Regions from separate parts of the Pseudomonas cavernae genome, predicted to be linked through region 2. Evidence: predicted binding sites of a transcription regulator. Region 2 holds the regulator's gene; the other holds the start of a gene.
What was found. The regulator sigma-54, encoded in region 2, starts transcription at its own class of promoters, with help from an activator protein. The targets are predictions, from matches to a motif close to ANTGGCATNNANNTTGCTNT.
Positions count from the first base shown of each region.

Region 1: the regulator sigma-54 is predicted to act here: its motif matches at 1,907-1,926, upstream of glnA (glutamate--ammonia ligase).

Region 1 is NZ_CP032419.1:4,559,975-4,565,192, reverse strand. Features, by position in the region: gene D3880_RS20745 (DUF4124 domain-containing protein) at 1-171, opposite strand, end outside; gene glnA (glutamate--ammonia ligase) at 404-1,810, opposite strand; gene thiI (tRNA uracil 4-sulfurtransferase ThiI) at 2,142-3,596, shown strand; gene typA (translational GTPase TypA) at 3,721-5,218, shown strand, end outside.
Region 2 is NZ_CP032419.1:4,071,900-4,077,117, reverse strand. Features, by position in the region: gene rapZ (RNase adapter RapZ) at 14-871, opposite strand; gene ptsN (PTS IIA-like nitrogen regulatory protein PtsN) at 884-1,348, opposite strand; gene hpf (ribosome hibernation-promoting factor, HPF/YfiA family) at 1,364-1,672, opposite strand; gene D3880_RS18545 (RNA polymerase factor sigma-54) at 1,755-3,263, opposite strand; gene lptB (LPS export ABC transporter ATP-binding protein) at 3,405-4,130, opposite strand; gene lptA (lipopolysaccharide transport periplasmic protein LptA) at 4,130-4,690, opposite strand; gene lptC (LPS export ABC transporter periplasmic protein LptC) at 4,677-5,218, opposite strand, start outside.

The DNA of each region.
Region 1 (5,218 bases), 490 kb from region 2:
CGCCTGCATCTCCACGGTATTGGGCGGCGGCAATTCGACCGTCTCGCTCTTAACGCCGTGCGGTGGCTGGTTGGTGTACACCGTATTGCCCTTGGCGTCGGTGTATTTGTAGATCTGCGCGCTGGCCGGCAGGGTCAGTGCCAGCATCAGGCAGGCAATCGGCAAACGCATGCGTGTGCTCCTCGGGTGGACTGCGCTAAGCCTTGCATCGCCGGGCGTGACTGGCAAGGGAAAAGGCCGCGGCGGCGGCGCGCGTGGCCGACCTTGCGCAGTGGTCGGCAATCCCGCCGCTGAGTGGGCTGGCGAACTCGGAATGATCCTAGGTTCGACTCGGGGGTTTCCGATAGAACGCAAGGCATAAAAAAGGCCTCCCGAAGGAGGCCTCATGTTCAGCAGAGCCGGATCAGACGCTGTAGTACAGGTCGTATTCCAGCGGGTGCACGAAGGTGCGCACCTTGATTTCTTCTTCGCTCTTCAGCTCGATGTAGGCATCGATGAAGTCGTCGGTGAACACGCCGCCCTTGGTCAGGAACGCACGGCCCTTGTCCAGCTCTTCCAGCGCCTCTTTCAGGCTGCCGCAAACCTGCGGGATCTCTTTCGCCTCTTCCGGCGGCAGGTCGTACAGGTTCTTGTCGGCGGCATCGCCGGGGTGGATCTTGTTCTGGATACCGTCCAGACCGGCCATCAGCAGCGCGGCGAAGGCCAGGTAGGGGTTGGCAGCCGGGTCCGGGAAGCGCGCCTCGATGCGACGGGCTTTCGGGCTAGAAACGTACGGGATGCGGATCGAGGCGGAACGGTTGCGGGCCGAGTAGGCCAGCATGACCGGAGCTTCGAAGCCCGGAACCAGACGCTTGTAGGAGTTGGTCGCCGGGTTGGTGAAGCCGTTCAGGGCTTTACCGTGCTTGATGATGCCGCCGATGAAGTACAGGGCGGTCTCGGACAGGCCGGCATAGCCTTCGCCGGAGAAGGTGTTCTTGCCATCTTTGGATATGGACATGTGCACGTGCATGCCCGAGCCGTTGTCGCCGTACAGCGGCTTCGGCATGAAGGTCGCGGTCTTGCCATAGGCGTCGGCGACGTTGTGCACGCAGTACTTCAGGGTCTGAACTTCGTCAGCCTTGGCGACCAGGGTGTTGAACCTCACGCCGATTTCGTTCTGACCGGCAGTCGCCACCTCGTGGTGGTGAACTTCGATGACCAGGCCCATTTCTTCCATGGCATTACACATGGCGGTACGGATTTCGTGGTCGTGGTCGCACGGCGGAACCGGGAAGTAGCCGCCTTTGACGGCCGGACGGTGGCCCTTGTTGCCGCCTTCGACGTCCTGGTCGGTCATCCACGAGCCTTGCTCGGAGATGATCTTGAACATCGAGCCGGAGATGTCGGACTTGAACTTCACTTCGTCGAAGATGAAGAACTCAGGCTCCGGGCCCACGAATACGGTGTCACCGATGCCGGTGGTCTTCAGGTATTCCTCGGCGCGCTTGGCGATGGAGCGCGGGTCGCGGTCGTAGCCTTGCATGGTGCTCGGCTCGATGATGTCGCAGACCAGGATCAGGGTCGGCTCTTCGGTGAACGGGTCGAGCACGGCAGTTTCGTCGACCGGCAGCAGGATCATGTCGGAGGCTTCGATGCCTTTCCAGCCATGGATGGACGAGCCGTCGAACATCTTGCCGTGTTCGAAGAAGTCTTCGTCCAGAGCATCACGGGCCGGCATGGTCACGTGGTGCTGCTTGCCTTTGGTGTCGGTGAAGCGCAGGTCTACCCACTTCACATCGTTATCTTTAATCAGTTGAAGCGCCTTCGACATGATGTCCTCCAGAAGGTAAAGGCTTAACGATTAGCCTCTGAGTAATAAAGTTGAAGCCGGGGCGGCATACTCCGCCAGGGCAGTCTGCCTCACAAGGGAGCAAATTGCGTGCCAGTGCTCCAGGTTGGGAGCGAGCCCTGAAACTCAGGCGTGGCGGGGGTTGCGATGGCGCGTGGCGCGTCCTGATGCACTATTGTGGGGCTGGCTGATTTTTGCCCGCCTCATGTTGGTGCGTCGGTTGGGCGGCTATACGATAGTTGATTAAACCTTGAGCAATTTCGGCTATAATCCGCGCCCCTGTTTTTCGACCTCGCCCGCGCGCGCTGTTTTCATGAAACTGATCGTCAAAGTCTTCCCGGAAATCACCATCAAGAGCCGCCCGGTGCGTAAGCACTTCATCCGGCAGCTGGCGAAGAACATTCGCACGGTGTTGCGCGACCTCGATCCCAAGCTGGAGGTGAGCGGCGCCTGGGACAACCTGGAAGTGCAGACCGCGCTGAGCGAGCCGAAGGTGCTGCGCGAGATGATCGAGCGGCTGCGCTGTACGCCGGGCATCGGTCAGTTCCTCGAGGTGCACGAATACCCGCTGGGTGACCTCGACGACATCGTCGAGAAGTGCAAACGTCATTACGCCGACCAGCTACTGGGCAAGATCTTCGCCGTGCGCTGCAAGCGTGCCGGCAAGCATGACTTCACTTCCATGGACGTCGAGCGCCATGTCGGTAGCCAGCTGCGCCAGCAGTGTGGCGCCGCCGGCATCGCGCTGAAGAAGCCGGAAGTCGAAGTGCGCATGGAGATCCGCGACCAGCGCCTGTTCGTCGTGCATAAACAGCACGACTGCATCGGCGGCTATCCGCTGGGCACCATCGAACACTGCCTGGTGCTGATGTCCGGCGGTTTCGACTCCACCGTGGCGGCCTATCAGATGATGCGCCGCGGCCTGGTCAGCCACTTCTGCTTCTTTAATCTGGGCGGCCGTGCCCACGAGCTGGGGGTGATGGAAGTCGCCCATTACCTGTGGGACAAGTACGGCCGTTCGCAACGCGTGCTGTTCGTGTCGGTGCCGTTCGAGGAAGTGGTTGGCGAGATTCTCGGCAAGGTCGACAATAGCCACATGGGCGTGATCCTCAAGCGCATGATGCTGCGCGCCGCCACCGACATCGCCGAGCGCTTGAAGATCGATGCGCTGGTCACCGGCGAGGCGATCTCCCAGGTGTCCAGCCAGACCCTGCCGAACCTAGCGGTGATCGACGCGGCGACCGAAAAGCTGGTGATGCGTCCGCTGATCGCCGCCCACAAGCAAGACATCATCGATACCGCTTACGAGATTGGCACCGCCGAATTCGCCAAGCACATGCCGGAATACTGCGGCGTCATCTCGGTCAACCCGACCACCAAGGCCAAGCGCGACCGCGTCGAATACGAGGAGCGCCAGTTCGACATGGCGGTGCTCGAACGAGCGCTGGAGCGCGCGCGGCTGGTGGCCATCGACCGGGTGATCGACGAGCTGGGCGAGGATGTGCAGGTCGAGGAGCTGGCCGAGGCGCTGCCGGGGCAGATCGTCCTCGACATCCGCCACCCGGATGCCGCCGAAGACCAGCCGCTCACGCTTCCCGGCATCGAGGTGCAGGCGCTGCCGTTCTTCGCCCTCAACAGTCGCTTCAAGAACCTGGATGACACCCGCCAGTACCTGCTGTATTGCGACAAGGGTGTGATGAGTCGCCTGCATGCCCATCATTTGCTCAGCGAGGGGCATGCCAATGTGCGCGTTTATCGTCCGGCTTAAACAGCCGGGGCTGCTTGGCGGCAGTATCCGCCATCGCCCCCCCGACCCGAGCTGAATCACTGCATTGCTTTTCATATTGGCCGCCCAGAATCGCGGCACCTGAATCCCTAATCGAGACGACATCGTGATCGAAAATCTCCGCAACATCGCCATCATCGCCCACGTCGACCATGGCAAAACCACCCTGGTCGACAAGCTGCTGCGCCTGTCCGGCACCCTGGACCGTAAAGAGCTGGAATCCGAGCGCGTGATGGACAGCAACGACCAGGAAAAAGAGCGCGGCATCACCATCCTGGCAAAAAACACCGCCCTGAAATGGAACGGCTACGACATCAACATCGTCGACACCCCCGGCCACGCCGACTTCGGCGGTGAAGTCGAGCGCGTGATGTCGATGGTCGACTCCGTGCTGCTGGTGGTCGATGCCCAGGACGGCCCGATGCCGCAGACCCGTTTCGTGACCCAGAAGGCGTTCAAGGCCGGCCTGCGTCCGATCGTCGTGGTCAACAAGATCGACCGTCCGGGCGCGCGTCCGGATTGGGTCATCGACCAGATCTTCGACCTGTTCGACAACCTCGGCGCCACCGAAGAGCAGCTGGACTTCCCGATCGTCTACGCCAGCGCCCTGAACGGCATCGCCGGCCTCGACCACGAAAAAATGGACGAGCACATGGATGCCCTGTTCCAGGCCATCGTCGACCACGTACCGACCCCGAATGTCGACGTCGACGGTCCGTTCCAGATGCAGATCTCTCAGCTGGACTACAACAGCTTCCTCGGAGTCATCGGTATCGGCCGTATCGCTCGCGGCAAGGTCAAAACCAACACCCCGGTGGTCGCCATCGGCGCCGACGGCAAGAAGCGTCAGGGCCGCATCCTGAAGATCATGGGTCACTCGGGTCTGCATCGCGTTGAAGTCGCCGAAGCCCAGGCTGGCGACATCGTCTGCGTCAGCGGCATGGACGAGCTGTACATCTCCGACACCCTGTGCGACATGAACAATGTCGAAGCCCTGCCGCCGCTGTCCGTCGACGAGCCGACCGTTTCCATGACCTTCCAGGTCAACGACTCGCCGTTCTGCGGTAAGGAAGGCAAGTTCGTCACCAGCCGCAACATCAAAGAGCGCCTGGAAAAAGAACTGCTGCACAACGTGGCCCTGCGCGTGCAGGAAGGCGACTCGGCCGACAAGTTCAAGGTCTCCGGCCGCGGCGAACTGCACCTCTCGGTACTGATCGAAACCATGCGTCGCGAAGGCTTCGAGATGGCGGTTGGTCGTCCGGAAGTGGTGATCAAGGAAGTCGACGGCGAGAAGCAGGAGCCCTACGAGAACGTCATCATCGACGTCGAGGAGCAGCACCAGGGTCCGATCATGGAGCAGATGGGGCTGCGTAAAGGCGACCTGACCAACATGGTGCCGGATGGCAAGGGTCGCATCCGCCTCGAGTACACCATCCCGGCGCGTGGCCTGATCGGTTTCCGTAACACCTTCCTGACCATGACCTCGGGCAGCGGCATCCTGACCTCGACCTTCAGCCACTACGGCGCGATCAAGTCGGGTGAAGTCGGCCACCGCCAGAACGGCGTGCTGGTCTCGATGGCTACCGGCAAGGCGCTGACCTACT
Region 2 (5,218 bases):
GCGGTAAGAATCCTTAGCTGAGGTCGCGGTGGCGAACCTGGACATTCTTCAGAGGCTGTTTGAGGGCTTGGCCGAGGCGCTCGGCCAGGTACACCGAGCGATGATGGCCGCCGGTGCAACCAATGGCGATCGTCACATAGGCACGATTGCTGGCGGCGAAGCGCGGCAACCATTTGTTCAGGTAGGCGAGGATGTCTTGGTACATCTCTTCGACGTCCGGCTGCGCCGTCAGGTAGTCGACCACCGGTTGCTCCAATCCTGAATGGTCGCGCAGTTCGGGCTTCCAGTAGGGATTGGGCAGGCAGCGCACGTCGAACACCAGGTCGGCGTCCACCGGCATGCCGCGCTTGAAACCGAAGGATTCGACCAGGAAGGCCGTACCCGGTTCGGGTTTGTTCAGCAGGCGCAGCTTGAGGGTGTCGCGTAGCTGATAGAGGTTGAGATGGGTGGTGTCGATCTTCAGATCGGCGAGGTCGGCGATCGGCCCCAGCAGGTTGGCCTCATCCGCGATCGCCTCGGCCAGCGGCCGATTCTCGTTGGTCAGCGGGTGGCGCCGGCGGGTCTCGGAGAAGCGCTTGAGCAGGGTGGCGTCGTCGGCGTCGAGGTACAACACGTCGCAGTTGATATGGCGGGCGCGCACCTCGGCGAGCAGTTCGGGGAAGCGCTTGAGCTGGCTGGGCAGGTTGCGCGCATCGATCGACACGGCCACCAGCGGTTCGAGCAGCTCGGTGTGCAGCAGGGCGCGTTCGGCGAGTTCCGGCAGCAAGGTGGCCGGCAGGTTGTCGATGCAGTAGAAGCCGTTGTCCTCAAGGACATCGAGGGCGGTGCTCTTGCCTGAGCCGGAGCGGCCGCTGACGATGATCAAGCGCATGAGGAGACTTCCTTAGGAACCGTTCTGAACGTCCACAACGACCTGATACAGGCTGTCGCTGCTCTGGGCATGGCGCAGGCGCTCACGTACGTCGCTGCGGTCCAGCATGCTGGCGATCTGCCGCAGCAATTCCAGGTGTTCGTCGGTGGCCGCTTCCGGTACCAGCAGGACGAACAGCAGGTCCACCGGTGCGCCGTCGATGGCATCGAAGTCGACCGGGGCTTCCAGGCGCAGCAGCGCGCTGATTGGCGCGGCACAGCCCGGCAGGCGGCAGTGGGGGATGGCGATGCCGTTGCCGAAACCGGTCGAGCCGAGTTTTTCGCGGGCCACCAGGCTTTCGAAAATATCTTGGCCATCGAGGTCGGGCAATTCGCGGGCGACCAAGTTGGCGATTTGTTCCAGTACACGTTTTTTACTGCCGCCCGGCACGTTCACCAGGGAACGGCCGGGGGTCAGGATGTGCTCGAGTCGAATCATGGGTAGGGAATGGTGTCAGCGCGCCGGGGCGCCTTGCAGGCGACCCTGCTGCTTTTCCTTGTGCTTGATGAGTTGGCGGTCGAGCTTGTCGGTGAGTAGATCGATTGCTGCGTACATGTCTTCGTGTTCGGCATTGGCGACGACTTCGCCGCCGGCGATGTGCAGGGTCGCTTCGATTTTCTGTCTGAGCTTCTCGACCGTCATGGTGACCTGCACGTTGGTGATTTTGTCGAAGTGGCGCTCCAGTCGTCCGAGTTTTTCGCCGACATAGTCGCGTAGGGTGTCGGTCACATCCAGTTGATGTCCACTGATGTTGACTTGCATACCGCGTTCTCCTTATTGCCGTGTGTAAAAACAGGCTAACGGGCCTGTCACCGGAACACTTTGGCCTGGATCAATGTTGCCGTCACATCAGTCGCTTGCGTTCGCTGGAAGGCGCTATTCCGAGGGATTCACGGTATTTGGCGACGGTGCGACGGGCTACTTGAATGCCCTGTGCTTCCAGTAAACCAGCGATCTTGCTGTCGCTCAACGGCTTTTTCGCATTTTCCGCAGCGACCAGTTTTTTGATGATCGCGCGGATTGCGGTGGAGGAGCATTCGCCGCCTTCGGCGGTGCTGACGTGGCTGGAGAAGAAGTATTTCAACTCGTAAATGCCACGCGGCGTGTGCATGAATTTCTGCGTGGTGACCCGGGAAATGGTCGATTCGTGCATGCCCACGGCTTCGGCGATGTCGTGCAGCACCAGCGGCTTCATCGCCTCGTCGCCATAGTCGAGGAAGCCACGCTGATGTTCGACGATCTGGGTGGCGACCTTCATCAGCGTCTCGTTGCGACTTTGCAGGCTCTTGATGAACCAGCGTGCTTCCTGCAGCTGATTGCGCATGAAGGTGTTGTCGGCGCTGGCATCGGCGCGGCGCACGAAACTGGCGTATTGCGGGTTGACCCGCAGGCGCGGCATGGCTTCCTGGTTCAGCTCCACCAGCCAGCGGTCGTTATGTTTGCGCACAATGACGTCGGGCACCACGTATTCCGCCTCGCTCGACTCGATCTGCGAGCCGGGGCGCGGGTTGAGGCTCTGGATCAGCTCGATGACCTGACGCAGCTCGTCTTCCTTGAGGCGCATGCGGCGCATCAACTGGCTGTAGTCGCGGCCGCCGAGCAGGTCGAGGTAGTCGCCGGCCAGGCGCTGGGCCTCGCTCAGCCAGGGGGTCTTGGCCGACAGCTGGCGTAGTTGCAGGAGCAGGCATTCGCGCAGGTCGCGCGCGCCGATGCCGGCCGGCTCGAATTGCTGGATGCGATGCAGCACCGCTTCCACTTCGTCCAGTTCGATGTCCAGCTCCGGGTCGAAGGCTTCGAGCACTTCCTGCAGGCTTTCCTCCAGATAGCCCTGGTCGTTGATGCAGTCGATCAGGGTGACGGCGATCAGGCGGTCCTTGTCGGACATCGGCGCCAGGTTGAGCTGCCACAATAAGTGGGTTTGCAGGCTTTCGCCGGACGAGGTGCGGGTGGTGAAGTCCCACTCGTCATCATCGTTGCTGGGCAGGCTGCTGGCGCTGGTCTGGTAGATGTCTTCCCAGGCGGTGTCGACGGGCAGTTCGCTGGGGATGCGTTCGTTCCATTCGCCTTCCTCCAAGTTGTCGACCGATGAGTTGACTTCCTGGTAGCTGCTTTCCGCGAAGGACTCGCTCTGCTCGGCGGGAGCACTCGGAGTGTCGGCGCCATCGGCCAGTGGATCGGCATTGTCGAAGTCGTCGCCATCTTCCTGGCGTTCGAGCATCGGGTTCGATTCCAGGGCTTCCTGAATCTCTTGTTGCAGATCCAGGGTCGACAGCTGGAGGAGGCGGATGGCTTGTTGCAGCTGCGGTGTCATCGTCAGCTGCTGGCCCATCTTAAGGACTAGCGATGGTTTCATGGCAGAGGGCTTAGTACCTTATTCGCCGGCGCCGAGGCGCCATCCACTACGGGGCGCCGGGGTGCCGTCAGGAAGCAAATTATATGCCTGATCCTTAGGCGTTTTCCTAGTCTACTGCCGCCTTGTCGCGCACCGGCCGTACTACAGGCGGAATTCGTGACCCAGGTAGACTTCTTTCACCAATTGGTTGGCCAGGATCGTCTCGGCATCGCCCTCGGCGATCAATTGGCCATCGTTGACGATGTAGGCCGTCTCACAGATATCCAGGGTTTCCCGTACGTTGTGATCGGTGATCAGGACGCCAATGCCTTTGGCCTTGAGGTGGTGGATGATCTGCTTGATGTCGCCAACCGAAATGGGGTCGACGCCGGCAAAGGGTTCGTCGAGGAGGATGAACTTCGGGGCGGTGGCCAGGGCGCGGGCAATTTCTACGCGCCGGCGCTCGCCGCCAGACAGGCTCATGCCGAGGTTGTCGCGGATATGGCTGATGTGGAATTCCTGCAGCAGGTTTTCCAACTCCTTGCGTCGTCCGGCGCGGTCGAGGTCCTGGCGGGTTTCTAGGATCGCCATGATGTTGTCGGCGACTGACAGCTTGCGAAAAATCGAGGCTTCCTGCGGCAGGTAGCCAATCCCGGCGCGTGCGCGGCCATGCATGGGCAGGTGGGTGACGTCCTGTTGATCGATGCGCACACGGCCCTGATCGGCGCCGACCAGGCCGACGATCATGTAGAAGCAGGTGGTCTTGCCGGCGCCGTTGGGGCCGAGCAGGCCGACGATCTGCCCACTTTCGATCGACAGGCTGACGTCGCGGACAACCTGGCGGCCTTTGTAGCTTTTTGCCAGGTGCTGGGCTTTCAGGGTGGCCATTACTGCGGCGCCTGCTGGTCGGCGGGTTTTTTCTTCGGTTGGATGACCATGTCGATGCGCGGGCGCGGGGTGGTCACGTTGGTGCCCGTGGCGCGGCCGGCGTTGACGATCTGGCGCTGGGTGTCATAGACGATCTTCTCGCCCTCGAAGGTGTTGCCTTCCTGAATCACCTTGGCCTGGTCGATCAGGACGATGCGGTCCTTGCTGGCGAAGTACTGGATGGTCAGGCCATAGGCCTTGACGATTTCCTTGTCGACCTCCGGTTTCTGCTCGTAGTAGGCCGGTTTGCCCACCGAGGTGAACACGTCGATGTCGCCTTCGGCGGTCTGGGTGATGGTCACCGTGTCGCCGGTGATCTTCATGCTGCCCTGAGTGATGATCACGCCGCCACGGTACACCGCGACGCCTTGCTTGTCGTCCAACTCGGCGCTGTCGGCCTGCACGCGGATCGGCTGTTCGCGGTCGGTCGGTAGTGCCCAGGCGCTGGTGCTCGCAATGGTGGCACCCAGGCTGAAGAGCAGGGGCAGGGTGCGGAGGGAGAACTGGTTAACGAACCTCATGCTGGCCTCTTACGTTGGACAGCAGGAGCACCCGGCTGTCTTTCAAATACGCTTTCATTCCATTAGCCGTGGTCACCCCGTTGGCGGCCTCGATTCTAACGGCTTGCTGGGTCTGCGCATATTCCTTGTCGGGGAACACGGTCATGCGGCTGGTGGTAATGATGGTCGGGCGACCCTTAGCGTCGGTGCGTTCGACGCGTACGGCATCGATCAGTTCGACCTCCTGACCGTTGGGTGACACTTCGGCGCGCTCGCTGCGCACGTGCCAGGGCAATGGCGTGCCACGGTAGAGTTGCAGGTCCGGCTGGGACACTAGGCTGACATCGCTAGCCTTGAGGTGCTCGATCTTGGTCCCGGTCATCTCGTAATGCAGTTTGCCGTCGGCCTGATACTGCACGGTGCGGGCGTTGACCGCATAGAAGTCGATGGCGGTGTCGGCGCCGGTGTTGGCCACCTTGTCGTTTTCCGGGGCGATGTTCCAGTAGCCAAGCGCCACCAGCAGTGCGGCGGCGAGGCCAAAGAACAGGG